Regions from separate parts of the Micrococcus sp. NPDC078436 genome, predicted to be linked through region 2. Evidence: predicted binding sites of a transcription regulator. Region 2 holds the regulator's gene; the other holds the start of a gene.

Region 1 (7,599 bases), on a different contig from region 2:
CGGGGGTGGAGGGAGATGCGCCGGCCGTAGCCGTAGCCGTAGCCGTGGGGGTGTCAGCGGCCTGCGTGGACGAGGCGGGCGCCGTCGTCGTGGTCTCGGTCGGTGCCGGGTCTCCGCCGCCGCAGGCCGTGAGGGCCAGTGCGAGGGCGGCTGCCAGCGATGCGGCCTGGGCGGGGCGTCGGCGGGGCAGGGCGCGTGGGGGTGCGGTGATGGACAAGGTCCCCTCCTCAGAAGACATCCGTTCCGTCCGCCGCCACGGCTCTGATCCCGTGAAGACCACCGCGTGAGCGGCGTGTGAGTGGCGACACTGGCGAGTGTACGCATGCCTCCGCGACACGCGAGGGGTTCTCCACAGGGCGGACCGTGAACATCGTCAGACGCGCAGGTGTCGTGTTCCCGACCGTTCATCTGCTCGTTCCGTGGGCGTTCCGCGCCGGGCATCCCCGGGGTCATCTCAGCCTCCTAACGTCCAGGTCAGCGACGCTTCCGCGACGTCATCGACCGCCGCTTCAGCAGGAGAGAGCCATGACCGATCGCATCCCCGAGTCCCCGTCCGTCGATCGCCGCGGCATCCTCGCCGGAGGCGGAGCCTTCGCCGCGGCCGGCGTGCTGGCCGCAGCCCCCGTCGCCCAGGCCGCGCCTCCGGCCCACGCCCCTGCCCATGGACGTCGCCGTGACGCCGGCGCCCAGTCCATGCCGCTGGCGTTCGGCAAGAGCCGCCGCTTCAAGATCGTGCAGTTCAACGACACCCAGGGCGGCCACGCCGCGGACCGTCGCACCCTCGAGTTCATGGGCAAGGTCCTGGACCGGGAGAAGCCGGACTTCGCGCTCATCAACGGCGACGTCATCGACGGCTCGCCCACCACGGACCTGCAGGTGATGCAGGGGATCAACAACTTCGTCATGCCGATGGAGTCCCGCGGCGTGAAGTGGGCCATCACCTTCGGCAACCATGACGAGGACTCGGTCACGGAGCACGGCACCTCGATGACGGAATCCCGGATCGTGGACTTCGTGCGCCAGTACAAGCACAACCTCAACCCGGCCGTGGACCCGTCCAAGCCGGGCCACTCCGACGCCCAGCTGCTCGTGCGGGGGTCCCGCGGCGCCGCCCCCTCCTTCGCCATCTGGCTGCTCGACTCGGGCCGCTACGCCACCGCCCAGGACGCCGCCGGGCAGTCCACCGAGGGCGTCATGGACTACGACTGGATCCGTCCGCAGCAGATCCGCTGGTACGAGGAGGCCTCGGAGGCCACCGCGGAGCGCTTCGGCAAGGGCGTCCCCGGCCTCATGTTCTTCCACATCCCCACGTTCGAGCACTCCTACATGTGGTACGCCTCCCAGGGCGAGAAGGACGAGGCCCGCCACGCGGAGGCCGTGCGCCGTCACGCCATCGAGGGTGTGAAGCACGAGGACGTCTACCACGGTCTGATCAACTCGGGCATCTACGCCTCCGTGAAGGAGCGCGGCGAGGTCAAGGGCATCTACTGCGGCCACGACCACATCAACACCTACAAGGGGAACTACTACGGCGTCGAGCTCGGCTACGCGCCCGGCACCGGCTTCGACACCTACGGCCTCAACGACGGCACGTGGGATCAGCACACCCTCCGCGGCGCCCGCGTGTTCGAGCTCGACGAGCGCACCGAGGCCGTCTACACCGGCGACACCCGCATCGTCTGGGCCCGTGACCTCGGGATCGACATGAACCCGGAGGGCAAGCCGGTGGCCGCGCCTGCCGCCTTCCCGCGGTACGTGAAGGCCTGAGCGCGGCCCCGCCCCGCCCGGGGGCGTGAGCACGGCGACGTCGGCACCCGCGCGGGTGCCGACGTCGCCTTTTCCCCGGGCCCCCTTAACGTGTCCGCTGCCACCCGTAGTGTCCCTCCCATCGGGTTCGAACACATGTTCGGGTACGATCGAGAGTGCGACCTCCGGCCCTCGGTCCCATCGCGGGCCGAGGCTTCCCGACTCTTCCCCTGCCCGCCGTCGCGGGTGGGTCGCGCTCCCGCCGTCCGTCGGCGCCCGCCGGCGGATCCGTCCGCAGCGCACACAGGGAGAGAGCAGCATGGGAGTCTTCACGCAGTCCGTGGCGGTGGAGCGCGCCCCGGACGGCGCGCCGCAGGGCCTGCATTGGAACGGGCGGGACTACGTCATCGCCGAGCGGCCGATGCGCTGGTTCGAGCGTCGCCGCTGGTGGGCCGAGGAGGTGCGGGCCGAGAAGGGCCGCGGGCCGGGCCTGGTGGACCATGAGATCTGGCGCCTGCAGGTGCGCCTCGCCCGGGCCGGCTCCGCCCCCGTGCAGACCCTGGACGTCGCCCACCACCTCGACTCCGGGCGTTGGCGCCTCATTCGCGTCCACGAGGTCGCTCATGACCTGCGGAGGACGGCGTGAGGTCCCGTCCGCCCCTCCGGGGCCTGCCCCCCGCTTCCGTCATTCGAACATGTGTTCTATTGTGGGTGAGTGGCCGCCTCGGCGGCCACAGGCCGCCCCGACCGCCTCCTTCCCCTGGCTCGGACCCCCGCACGCTTCCCGGCTCGTGCACCCGCCGCGCTTCCCGCGCCGCCCCCGTCGGAGACCCCGGCGGGGTGGTCCAGCACGTCCAGGAGAGCTCCCCATGGGTGACCGCACGCCCCCGCCCGTCCCGTTCCCCCATCTGCACATGGCCTCGGCCTTCAGCGCCCACTACGGGGTGAGCTGGCCCGAGGACCTCGCCGCGGCCGCCGCCGCGGCGGGCATGGACCTGCTCGCGTGCACCGATCGCGACGGCCTCTACGGCATGGCCAAGCACGTGGGCGCGTGCCTGCAGCACGGCATCGCGCCCGTGGTCGGGGTGGACCTCGCCCTGCGCTGGTCGGAGGAGGACGGCGACGCCGGCCGGGCCGTCATCCTCGCCCGGGGTGGCTCCCACGGGTCCGGCTACCGCGCCCTGTGCCAGGTGATCTCCGCGGCCCATGCCCGTACCACCGGGGGAGCGGGCGGAGGCAGCCCCTGGGCCGCCGTCGCCGAGCTGGCGGAGGCCGCCGGGGGGCGCGTGCCCACCGCCGCCAACCCCGCGAACCCGCCGAGCCCGGAACTGTTCGTGCTCCTCGGGCCGGACTCGGACCTCGGACGCCACCTCGCCCGCCGCCGCTACACCGCGGGAGTGGGCGCCCTGCGCCGGTGGCGCTCGGCCCTGCCCGCCGGATCTGTGCACGTCGACGTCGTCACGCACCTCTCCGCGCCCGGCCGACGGCTGGACACGGGCCACGCCGTGAAGATGCTGCGCGCCGCCCGGGACACCCGCACGCCCGCCGTGCTGACCAACGCCGTGCGGTACGCCGCCCCGGACGGCGCGGCCACCGCGGACGTCCTCGACGCCGCCCGGGCGCTGAGCTCCCTCGACGCCCTGCACGACCTGCAGCCCAACGGACAGGGCTGGCTCAAGCCCACCGAGCACATGCACCGGATCGCCCGTGAGGTGTGCGAGGCCGCGGACGAGCCTGCCGCGCCCCTCCTGGAGTCCACCCGCCGCCTGGCCGAGGCCTGCGCCCTCGACCCCGAGAGCGATCTCGGCTGGGGCCGGCCCCGGGTGCCCGAGGCCTCCGTCATCGGGGTGGACGGGCCGCCCGACCGCGTGCTGCACGAGCGGACCCTCGCCGGCCTGGCCGCCCGCTACCCGCGTCTGCACACCGGCTCCGGGTTCGGCACCAGTCAGGAGGCCCGCGACCTGCAGGACCGGGTCGAGCACGAGCTCGGGATCATCTCGCGCCTCGGGTTCGCGAGCTACTTCCTCACGGTGTCCTCCGTGGTGGACCTGATCGAGGGGATGGGCGTGCGGGTCTCCGCGCGCGGCTCCGGGGCGTCGTCGCTGGTGAACCACGCGCTGCGGATCTCCAACGTGGACCCCATGGCCAACGGCCTGATCATGGAGCGCTTCCTCTCGGACGCGCGCTCCACCCTGCCGGACATCGACATCGACGTGGAGTCCGCGCGCCGCCACGAGATCTACCGTGCCGTGTTCGAGCGCTTCGGGGCCGAGCGGACCACGCTCATGAGCATGCAGAACGCCTACCGGGCCCGCGGCGCCGTCCGGGACGCGGGGATGGCCCTGGGCCTGCCGGACGAGGACGTGGACGTCATCGCCAAGCAGCTGTGGCGCTTCTCCGCCTCCAGCTTCCGCGAGGCGCTGCAGCGCATGCCCGAGTTGGGGGAGCTCTCCCGCCGCGTGGAGTCCGGCCGCCGGGCGGGGCGGCATCAGCTGGACCTGCTGGTGGACATCACGGAGCGTCTCGATCGCCTGCCCCGGCACATCTCCATGCACCCGTGCGGCGTCATCCTCGGCGACGCCACCCTCCTGCACCGCACGCCCGTGCAGCCCTCGGGCATGGGCCTGCCGATGAGCCAGTTCGACAAGCACGACATGGACCCCATGGGCTTCCTCAAGCTGGACATCCTCGGCGTGCGCATGCAGTCGGCGATCGCCTACACGCTGGCGGAGGTGGAGCGCATCACGGGGGAGAGGCCGGACCTCGAGCGGGTCCCCCTCGACGACGAGGCGACCTTCGAGATGATCCGCACCACCCACACTCTCGGCTGCTTCCAGATCGAGTCGCCGGGCCAGCGGGAGCTGATCGGCAAGCTCGCCCCCCGCGAGTTCAACGACCTCACGGTGGACATCTCCCTCTTCCGTCCCGGCCCCATGCAGTCGGACATGGTACGGCCCTTCCTGGAGCAGCGGCACGGCTGGGCGGCGGCCCGCTGCCCGCACCCGCACCTCGAGCCCGTGCTCGCCGAGACGCACGGCGTCACCGTGTTCCACGAGCAGGTGCTGCGCACCATGGACGTCATGACCGGCTGTGGCCTGGCCCGCGCGGACGAGTTCCGCCGGCTCCTCGGCGGGCCCGCCGAGCGCACGGTGGAGGAGTACTTCCGCTCCCACGCGCTGGAGAAGGGGTACGACCTCGACGTGATCGACGAGGTCTGGGGCACCCTCCACGCCTTCGGCTCGTTCGGCTTCTGCAAGGCCCACGGCGCCGCGTTCGCCGTGCCCACCTACCAGTCCGCCTGGCTCAAGACGCACCACCCCGAGGCCTTCATGGCCGCCATCCTCGAGCATGACCCCGGCATGTACCCGGCCCGCCTCATGGTGGCCGAGGCCCGCCGCATGGGCATCCCCGTGCTCCCGGTGGACGTCAACGCCTCCACTCGGCACGTGCGCGTCGAGTGGGTGCCCTCGCACCCGGAGGTGGACGGCCACGGCCTCCACGGGGAGGGCGCCCACGACGACGGCGCGCGTCACCCCGCGGACGGCGGATGCGTGGACGACGACGGCGCGCCCGGTCCTTCCAGGCCCAGCACACCCGGCCCTCCGACGCCCGGCCCACCCGCACCCGGCAGCTCCGCGACCGCCAGCTCCGCGACCGGTCCCGACGGCCGCGCTCGCGGTCGCTGGGGGATCCGCCTGCCCTTGACGAGCCTGTCCGGGTTGAGCGAGGCGGAGGTCGAGCGCCTCGACGCGGGCCGCCCCTACCACTCCCTCGCCGACGTCCGGGACCGTGCCCGGCCCACCAGCCGCAACCTGGAGCGGCTCGCCCAGCTCGGCGCCCTCGACTGCCTGCTGCCGCCCGGCGGGGCGTCTCGCACCGACCTCGTGCACCACCTCGAGCTGCAGCACTCCAGTACGCGGGGCACCGGCCCGGGCCGCGGGGCCACCCGTTCGCGGCCCCCGCGGACCCGCCAGGTGGACGGTCAGCTGGCCCTGGACCTGCCGGACACCGAGCTCAGCGCCCTCACCCCGATGTTCCCGTCCCCGCCCACGGCCGCGCAGGTGCGCACCGAGCTGGACCTCACCGCTCTGGACGTGACCGCCCATCTCATGGACTCCCACGCGCCGTACCTCGACGCCCTCGGGATCACCCGCGCGAAGGACCTGCTGCGACTGCGCTCGCAGTCGCGCGTGCTCGTGGCGGGGGTGCGCGTGGCCACGCAGACCCCGCCCATGCGCAGCGGCAAGCGGGTGGTGTTCCTCTCCGTGGACGACGGGACGGGCTGCGTCGACGCGTCCTTCTTCACCGAGGCCCAGCACGCCTCGGGGGAGATGCTCTTCTCGGCGCGCCTCCTGCTGATCGAGGGGACCACGCGACGCACCGGCCCGCAGGCCGTCTCGGTGCAGGCCGTCCGCGCATGGGACCTGCACCGCTCCGAGACCCTGCCCGACCCCGACTACCTCGACGCCACCCGGGAGCAGTGGCGGCGCTGGCTGGCCGCCGACCGGAAGGCGGCCGCGGTCCGGCGTCGCGGCGGCACGCCGGGCGGGCCCGGCGGCGGGGCGTCCCTGCCGGACATCCCGCACCACGGCACCGGCGGCTGGCCGGTCAAGGTGCGCCCCGAGGCGCTCGTCGCCCAGGACGCCGAGCGCGTGGAGGCCGGGGCGAGCGCCGGGACGCCGCAGGCCACGGCCGAGGCCCCGGGGTGCAGCACGCCCATCCCGGTGCCCCACCCGGACACGTGGGAGCTACTGCCCACGCCGGAGCGGTGAGCCGTCCGGCACGGATGAGGGGCTGCTTAACGTGTCCGGGCCCCGTGATGGACTGCATGAGGAAAGGGGGGAAGAGACATGGACGTGATCGGTGAGACCAGGCGCGTGATGAACCCGTCTGCGCGCCTCGGCAACGCCGCTGACGGCGCCGGCAGCGGCAGTGCAGACCGGAGTTCCGGCGAAGGCCTCGGCGAGGGTCCACGCTCGCCTCTCGGCGCGCCGGTCGCGGACCTGCTCGGGGCCGCGCAGTCGGACGTCCTGGCTCTGCTCGAACGGCTCGGGGACCCGGAGTGGCACCCGGAGGTCGAGGACCTGCGGCTCCCGGCCCTGCTCCAGGAGGTGGAGCGGCTCGCGCGCACCGTCGCCGCGGTGCAGACCTCCCTCGCCGGGCACCTCGCCCAGGTCTACGGGCACGAGGCGGATCGTCATGAGCTCCTGGGCATCCCTCCGGGCAAGAGCCCCCACCGGGACGAGGCCGACTGCCTGCGCTCCCTCCTCCACATCGACCGCCGGGACGCCCAGCGCCGACTCCGCCGAGCCGAGGCCACCCGACCCCAGCGCGCCTTCGCCACGGCGCCGGTCGCGGAGCCGCAGCTGCCCGCCATCGCCCGTGTGGTGGCGGCCGGGGCCGCCGAGCCGGGGGCCTGCGACGTCGTGATCGAGACGCTGACGCGTGCACGCACCGACGCCCTGATCGCCGGCGTGCCTCGGGACGAGGTCGAGGACCTGGTCGACGCGGGAGAGGGCATCCTGGCGGACCAGCTCCAGCGCATCGAGCCGGACGGCATCCGTCGGCTCTGCGCCCGGTGGCGTCAGAACCTCGACGCCCTCGTCATGCCGGACACCGCCGCGCCCACGGAAGCGGAGCTGAACGCCGCCCAGGGACTGTTCCACCGGGGCCAGCGCCGTGGGCTGCACCGGTGGGACCTCCACCTCACCGACGCCCAGCATGAGGTCCTGCAGACCGTGGCATCCGCCGCGACGAACCCCCGCGCCGTTGCCGGCGTGCAGGACGCCGGCTCGGCCCCGGACCCCCGGACGCGCGGGCAGCGGCAGGCGGACACGCTGGTGAGCGCCCTCC
Region 2 (7,599 bases):
CCTGACGCCCCCGCGTACACCGCCCTCGACGTCGGCAGCCCCTTCGACTATCCCCGCCAGGGCGTGCTGTACGTGGCCCGGCACCTGCCGCGTCCCGGGAGGACGGCCTCCCCCGAGTCCCTCGACGAGCTCGGGGAGCTCATGAAGGCCTCGAACGGCGGCACGCTCGGCCTGTTCTCCTCCCGGCGGGCCGCCGAGGACGCCGCGGCGGAGATGCGCCGCCGGCTGGGCCCGACGCAGACGATCCTGTGCCAGGGCGATGCCACCCTCTCCGCACTCGTCCGGCAGTTCGCCGAGGAGCGGGACGCCTCCCTCTTCGGGACCATGAGCCTGTGGCAGGGCGTGGACGTGCCGGGCTCCTCGCTGCGCCTCGTGGTGATCGACCGGATCCCGTTCCCGCGCCCGGACGACCCGCTCTCCCAGGCGCGCACGCGGGACATCGCCCGGCACGGCGGCAACGGGTTCATGAAGGTGTCGGCCACGCACGCCGCCGTCCGCATGGCCCAGGGCGCCGGCCGCCTCGTGCGCGCCGTCGGGGACCGCGGCGTCGTCGCCGTGCTGGACTCACGTCTGGCCACCGAGCGCTACGGCGGCTACATCACGAGCGCTCTGCCGGACTTCTGGCGGACCACGGACCGGCAGGTGGTGCGGGGCGTGCTGGCGCGCCTCGCCGAGGAGGACTGAGGGCGTCCGAGGACACCCGACCAGCGGCCGTCAGGAGCCCACGTCAGGCCTAGAATCGTGGTGAGGGCCCCGGCCCCGCGGCCCTCCGGAGCGAGCACGCCGCCGCGCGCGGCGGCAAGGCGGGCGGCCATGGCCACCGGCAGGACCTCAGGATCCCATCGACTGCGGAGGACGGCCGAACGCCGCGCCTCCCTGGGCGGCCAGGCCCGCGAGGAGCGGGAGGTGGTCCGGGCGCACGAGCGCGCGGCGAATCGCCACCACGACTCCTTCCTGGCGCACCTGAACCTCAAGCCGGTGTGGCTGGCCTTGGCCGTCCTCGCGATGGCCGCGATGGCCGCGGTGGCCCTGATGCCCGGCCTGCAGGAGCTCGGACTCTCCGTCGCCGGACAGCGGGCGCTCGCGGTCCTCGCGTTCGCCGTCATCATGTGGGTGAGCGAGGCCGTCACCTACCCGGTCAGCGCCGTGCTCATCATCGGGCTGATCGCGTTCCTCGTCGGATTCGCCCCGGACATGGCGGACCCGGAGACCGCCCTCGGCACGTCAGGCGCCCTGGGGCTCGCGCTGGGCGGCTTCTCCAACTCCGCGGTGGCCCTCGTGGCCGGCGCCCTCGTGCTCGCCGCCGCCATGCAGGCCACGGGGCTGCACAAGCGCGTGGCGCTCCTCGTGCTGAAGTTCGCCGGCGAGAAGACGAGCAACATCCTCATCGGCACGATCGTCATCACGATCATCCTGTCCTTCTTCGTCCCGTCGGCCACGGCACGCGCCGGCGCGGTGGTGCCGATCCTCATGGGCCTCGTAGCGGTCTTCGGCATGCCGACCGACTCGAAGCTCAGCGCCCTGCTCGTCATCACCGCCGCGCAGGCCATCTCCATCTGGAACATCGGCATCATGACCTCCGCGGCCCAGAACCTCGTCGCTGTCGGCTTCATCCAGGACCAGATGGGCCGCCAGATCACGTGGCTCGAGTGGTTCGTGTGGGGCGCGCCGTGGGCCGCCGTCATGTCCGTGGTGCTCTACTTCGTGATGCGCTGGGCCATCAAGCCGAAGACCGACCGCATGGTCGGCGGTCGCGAGGTCGTCCAGCGCGACCTCGCCGCCCTCGGCCCGATGACGGGCAAGGAGATGCGCCTGACGGTGGTGGCCGTCCTCCTGGTGACCGCGTGGGCCACCCAGGGCGTCCTGCATCCCGTCGATGCGACCACCGTGACCCTGGCCGCCGTCGCCTTCCTCCTGCTCCCGCGCGTCGGCGTGTTCTCGTGGAAGACCGTGGAGAAGCTCGTCAACTGGGGCACGCTCGTGGTGTTCGCCGTGGGCATCTCGCTCGGCTCGCTGCTGCTCAAGACGGGCGCCGCCGCGTGGCTCTCGGAGCGCACCTTCACCGCGCTCGGCCTCGCCGAGCTGCCGATCGTCGCGCTGATCGCCGTCATGGGCGCCTTCACGATCCTCATCCACCTGGGCTTCGCCTCGGCCACCGCGCTCTCGAGCGCCCTGATCCCGGTGTTCATCGCCTTCGCCGCGTCCATCCCGAACGCCGCGGAGGGCGGCCTCGGGTTCGTCGTGATCATGCAGTTCCTGATCTGCTTCGGCTTCCTGCTGCCGGTCTCCGCGCCGCAGAACATGCTCGCGTACGGCACGGGCGCGTTCACCCCGATGCAGTTCCTCAAGGCGGGACTGCCCATCACGGTGATCGGCTACCTCATGGTCCTGCTCTTCTCCGCGACGTACTGGCGGTGGCTCGGCCTGGTCTGACCGTCCGCGCCGCGGGCGCCGTTCAGAGCGCCCGCAGCACGGTGACCACGCGGCCCATGATGGTGGCGTGGTCACCCATGATGGGCTCGTAGGCGGTGTTCTGGGGGAGCAGCCACGTGTGGCCGTCGCGCTGGCGGAAGGTCTTCACGGTGGACTCGTCGTCGAGCAGCGCGGCCACGATGTCCCCGTTGTCCGCGGTCTCCTGCCGGCGCACCACCACCCAGTCGCCGTCGCAGATGGCGGCGTCCACCATCGAGTCGCCGGAGACGCGGAGCATGAACAGCTCGCCCTCACCCGTGAGGCGGCGCGGGATCGTCATGACCTCCTCCACCTGCTGCTCGGCGAGGATGGGGCCGCCGGCCGCGATCCGACCCACCCACGGGATGGAGACGGCGTCGCCCTCGGCGGCGTCCGTGTGCCACGAGGGGATCTGGGGGAGCTCGGAGACCGGGGCGACGGGGGAGGCCGTCTCGGCAGTCAGCGTCGTCCCGTCCTCGGCCAGCAGCACCTCGAGCGCGCGGGGGCGGCCCGGATCGCGGCGGATGTAGCCGAAGCGCTCGAGCTGGCCGAGCTGATGCGTGACGGAGGAGAGCGAGGCGAGGCCCGCCGCGTCCCCGATCTCCCGCATGGAGGGGGGGTAGCCGCACTCCGCGATCGCGTGGCGGATGGTCTCCACGATCCGCCGCTGGCGGGACGTGAGCGAGGGGGCGGACCCGGCTGGGGTCTGGTGGTCAGGGGTGGCCATGCGGCGGTCCGTTCTCCCGAGGTCGCTTAGCGTGTCCACCCCTGCTGATGGTCTTGCCCTGTAGGCGATCCACCGCGGGTCGGAGCACGTCCGGTGCCCTCGACCCTAGTGGAGTCCGTCACCGGATCCAAAGATATGTTCGATCCACGCTGGGCGTGTCTCGAAGGTGTGTGCTAGACATGGATTCGAACAGGTTCGAACACACGTTCGAATTCCCGCCCGCAGCGGGAGGAAGGCGACCATCACCATGACCACCCTGACCGCAGCTCTCTCCCGTCCCGTCCCCGCTCGCCCCGCTCCGAGCGGGTTCCGCCTCAACAGGCGCGGCCGTCTCGTGCTCCGCGGGCTTCCGCTCATGCTGGCGGCGGCCGTGCTCACCGTCGTCGCGGCGTTCCTCGCGGGCGTCCTCACCTCCCCTGCGGCGGTCTCCTCCGAGGGTCCGGGCGCGCGTCTGGAGACCGTCACGGTCATGCCGGGGGACAGCCTGTGGTCCATCGCCGCCGAGGCTGCGCCGGAGGAGGACCCCTTCACCACCATGACGCGGATCGCCGAGCTGAACAGCCTGGAGGGCCGGGAGCTCGAGCTGGGCGAGTCCCTGTTCGTGCCCGCGGGGGACTGAGGGCTGGCCGGCGACTCACGGCGCGCTCGGCGTGCTCCCGTTCCTAGAATGGCCCGTATGACCGATCTGACCTCCCTCCCGCTGCGCGAGGGCCTGCGCGGGCAGAGCCCCTACGGCGCCCCCCAGCTGGACGTGCCGTTCATGCTCAACACGAACGAGAACACGCACCCCGTCCCCCCGGAGGTCGCGGAGGCCGTCGTGGCACGGGTGGCGCAGGTCGCCGGGGGGCTGAACCGCTACCCGGACCGCGAGTTCACCCGGCTGCGGGAGAGCCTGGCCGGGTACCTCGGCCACGGGCTGACCGCGGCACACGTGTGGGCGGCCAACGGCTCCAACGAGGTGCTCCAGCAGATCCTCCAGGCCTTCGGCGGGCCGCGCCGCAGCGTCCTCAGCTTCCTCCCCTCCTACTCCATGTATCCGCTGCTGGCCGCGGGCACGGACACGGCATTCGTCGACGGCGGGCGCGCCGCTGACCACACCCTCTCGGCCGAGCATGCCGCGGCCATGGTGCGCGAGCACCGTCCGAACCTCGTCTTCCTCGCCTCGCCCAACAACCCCACGGGCACCGCCCTCGGGCTGGACGTGATCGAGGCCGTCTACACCGCCCAGGCCCGGAACGAGGCCGAGGGCGGCCCGGGCGCCATGGTGGTCGTGGACGAGGCCTACGCCGAGTTCGCGCTCGACGGCACGCCCTCGGCCCTCACCCTCCTGGAGGGGCGCGAGCGGCTCATCGTCACCCGCACCATGTCCAAGGCGTTCGCCCTGGCCGGCGCCCGCCTCGGCTACCTCGCCGCGGACCCGGCCGTGGCGGATGCCCTGCGCCTCGTGCGCCTGCCCTATCACCTCTCCTCGGTCACGCAGGCCACCGCGATCGCCGCCCTCGAGCACGTGGAGACGCTCCTGGAGACCGTGGCGGACATCAAGGCCCAGCGCGACCGGATCGTGGCCCGGCTGCGCGAGCTGGGCCTGGACCCGGCCGTCTCGGACTCGAACTTCGTCTTCTTCGGCCACCTGGAGGACGCGCACGCCGTGTGGGAGGCGCTCCTCGAGCGGGGGGTGCTGGTGCGCGACGTCGGCATCCCGCACCACCTGCGCGTCACCGCGGGCACGGAGGAGGAGACCACCGCGTTCCTCACCGCCCTTGAGGAGGCCCTCGCCGCGGGTGCACGGTGACCCCGCGCCGGCCGCCGCGCGAGACGCAACGACGCGCGCGGCCGGGCATGCGCCGCCGAACCTAGGATGGATGCGACCGTCACCCCGTATCCCCAGGAGGACCCGTGGAAGCCGAGCTGATCTCCGGACGCCGGGCGCGCATGGAGCGCACCACGAGCGAGTCGGACGTGCACGTGGAGATGGACCTGGACGGCTCCGGCGCCGCGGACATCTCCACGGGTGTCCCGTTCTACGACCACATGCTCACGGCGCTCTCGCGCCATTCGCGGATCGACCTCAGGGTCCGCGCCACGGGGGACACCCACATCGACGTGCACCACACGGTGGAGGACGTCGCGATCACGCTCGGCGAGGTGCTCCGCGTCGCCCTCGGGGACAAGCGGGGCATCCGCCGCTTCGGCGAGGCCTCCGTGCCGTTGGACGAGGCGCTCGCGCGCGCCGTCGTGGACGTCTCCGGGCGTCCGTACCTGGTGCACGAGGGCGAGCCGGACGGGCAGCAGTACCACCTCATCGGAGGCCACTTCACCGGCTCCCTGACCCGGCACGTCTTCGAGTCGATCACGCAGCACGCGGCCATCTGCCTGCACATGGACGTCGTCCGCGGCCGCGACCCCCACCACATCGTGGAGGCCCAGTTCAAGGCGTTCGCCCGCGCCCTGCGCGCGGCCGTCGAGGACGATCCGCGCGTGGACGACGTGCCCTCCACGAAGGGCGCGCTCTGATGGCGGCGCCCACGTCCGTGCCCGGGGTGCGCCCGCGCGTCGCCGTCCTGGACTACGGCTCCGGCAACGTGCACTCGGCTGTGCGCGCCCTCGAGCGCGCCGGGGCCGTCGTCGAGCTCACCCGGGATCCGGACGCCGTGCTGGACGCGGACGGGCTGCTCGTGCCCGGCGTGGGCGCCTACGCCTCGGTGATGCGCGCCCTCACCGAGGTCGGCGGCACCCGCTGGATCGGCCGCCGCGTGGCCGGCGGTCGCCCCGTGCTGGGCATCTGCGTGGGCCATCAGGTCCTCTTCGACGCCGGGGTGGAGCACGGCGAGCGGACCCATGGCATGGGGGAGTGGCCCGGCGTGGTCGAGGAGCTCCCGGCCGAGGTCCTGCCCCACATGGGCTGGAACACCGTCCGACCGCCGGAGGACTCCGCGCTCTTCCGGGGGATCGAGGACGAGCGGTTCTACTTCGTCCACTCCTACGGCGTGCTGCGCTGGGAGTTCGACCAGACCATCCCCACCATGCGCCCCCCGCAGGTGACGTGGGCGCACCACGGCGCGGACTTCATCGCCGCCGTGGAGAACGGGCCGCTGTCCGCCACGCAGTTCCACCCCGAGAAGTCCGGCGAGGCCGGGCAGGCGCTGCTCCGCAACTGGCTGGAGACCCTCTGATGCCCTACTGGTCCGTCCTCTACCTCGCCCTCGGCGGCATCCTGCTCGGTGCCGCCTGGTCGATGCGCACGCAGAAGGCCCCCGGGTGGGCCGTCGTCATCGCCCTCGTGCTCGCCGCCATGGCGATCGCCGCCGCCTTCCTGACCGTCTCCCGCTGAGAGGTACCCCATGACCCCGAACACCCCCGCCCTCGAGCTGCTGCCCGCCGTGGACGTGCAGGACGGCCGTGCCGTCCGTCTCGTCCAGGGGGAGGCCGGCTCCGCCACCTCCTACGGCGACCCGCTCACCGCGGCCCTCGACTGGCAGCGCGCCGGCGCCGAGTGGATCCACCTCGTGGACCTCGACGCCGCGTTCGGCCGCGGGGACAACCGCGACGTCATGCGCCGCGTGGTGGAGGAGCTCGGCGTGAAGATCGAGCTCTCCGGCGGCATCCGCGACGACGCGTCCCTCGATGGGGCCCTCGAGATGGGCGCGACCCGAGTGAACCTCGGCACCGCGGCCCTGGAGGACCCGGCGTGGACGGCGCGCGTGATCGAGCGCCACGGCGAGCAGGTGGCCGTGGGCCTGGACGTGCGCGGCACCACCCTCGCGGCCCGCGGCTGGACGAAGGAGGGCGGCGACCTCTGGGAGGTCCTGGCCCGCCTCGAGGACGCCGGCTGCGCCCGCTACGTGGTCACCGACGTCACGAAGGACGGCACCCTGAAGGGGCCGAACACCGAGCTCCTCGCGCAGCTGTGCGCGAAGACGGCCAAGCCCGTGGTCGCCTCCGGCGGCATCTCCTCGCTCGAGGACGTCGCCGCGCTCGCGGGGATGGTGGGCGACGGCGTCGAGGGAGCCATCATGGGCAAGGCCCTCTACGCGGGCCGGTTCAGCCTCGAGCAGGCGCTCGCGGTGGCCGGCGGCTCCACGGTGGACGAGGCGCGGGCCGCGCACCCCTTCGCGGTGGCCGAATGAGCGCGGACTCCGCGCACGAGGAGACCGTCGCGCTCGAGCGGCCGGCATCGCGGGAGCTGCCGGGGCACATCCGCGCCGCGCTGGACCGGATGCGGGAGAAGACGGCCGGGGAGAACGTCGCGGACACGGCCGGCGTCCCGTGGGAGGGCCGCGACCTCGCCGGCGGCGGCGTGGACGGCTCCGCCAATCCGCTGCACGCGTTCGACGCCGACGACGGCACCGCCGACGACCGGTGGAGCGACGTCATGGAGCGGCTTGCCCGCTCGGAGGCCACCGAGCAGGACGTCGCCGCGG

Evidence for each region. Region 2 encodes LexA, which represses DNA repair genes until DNA is damaged. Its sites were predicted from a motif close to TCGAACANNTGTTCGA; they were not measured.
Region 1: a site for LexA is predicted at 1,895-1,910, ahead of AB0302_RS10030 (DUF6504 family protein). Genes of this name have one in related genera too.

What each region holds. Positions count from the first base shown of each region.
Region 1 is NZ_JBFBLX010000018.1:5,277-12,875, reverse strand. Features, by position in the region: gene AB0302_RS10040 (DUF6318 family protein) at 1-238, opposite strand, end outside; gene AB0302_RS10035 (metallophosphoesterase family protein) at 526-1,767, shown strand; gene AB0302_RS10030 (DUF6504 family protein) at 2,066-2,392, shown strand; gene dnaE (DNA polymerase III subunit alpha) at 2,616-6,518, shown strand; gene AB0302_RS10020 (DUF222 domain-containing protein) at 6,597-7,599, shown strand, end outside.
Region 2 is NZ_JBFBLX010000001.1:79,857-87,455, forward strand. Features, by position in the region: gene AB0302_RS00370 (ATP-dependent DNA helicase) at 1-684, shown strand, start outside; gene AB0302_RS00375 (DASS family sodium-coupled anion symporter) at 814-2,433, shown strand; gene lexA (transcriptional repressor LexA) at 2,456-3,178, opposite strand; gene AB0302_RS00385 (LysM peptidoglycan-binding domain-containing protein) at 3,426-3,797, shown strand; gene AB0302_RS00390 (histidinol-phosphate transaminase) at 3,855-4,970, shown strand; gene hisB (imidazoleglycerol-phosphate dehydratase HisB) at 5,111-5,692, shown strand; gene hisH (imidazole glycerol phosphate synthase subunit HisH) at 5,692-6,351, shown strand; gene AB0302_RS00405 (hypothetical protein) at 6,351-6,509, shown strand; gene priA (bifunctional 1-(5-phosphoribosyl)-5-((5-phosphoribosylamino)methylideneamino)imidazole-4-carboxamide isomerase/phosphoribosylanthranilate isomerase PriA) at 6,520-7,305, shown strand; gene AB0302_RS00415 (SseB family protein) at 7,302-7,599, shown strand, end outside.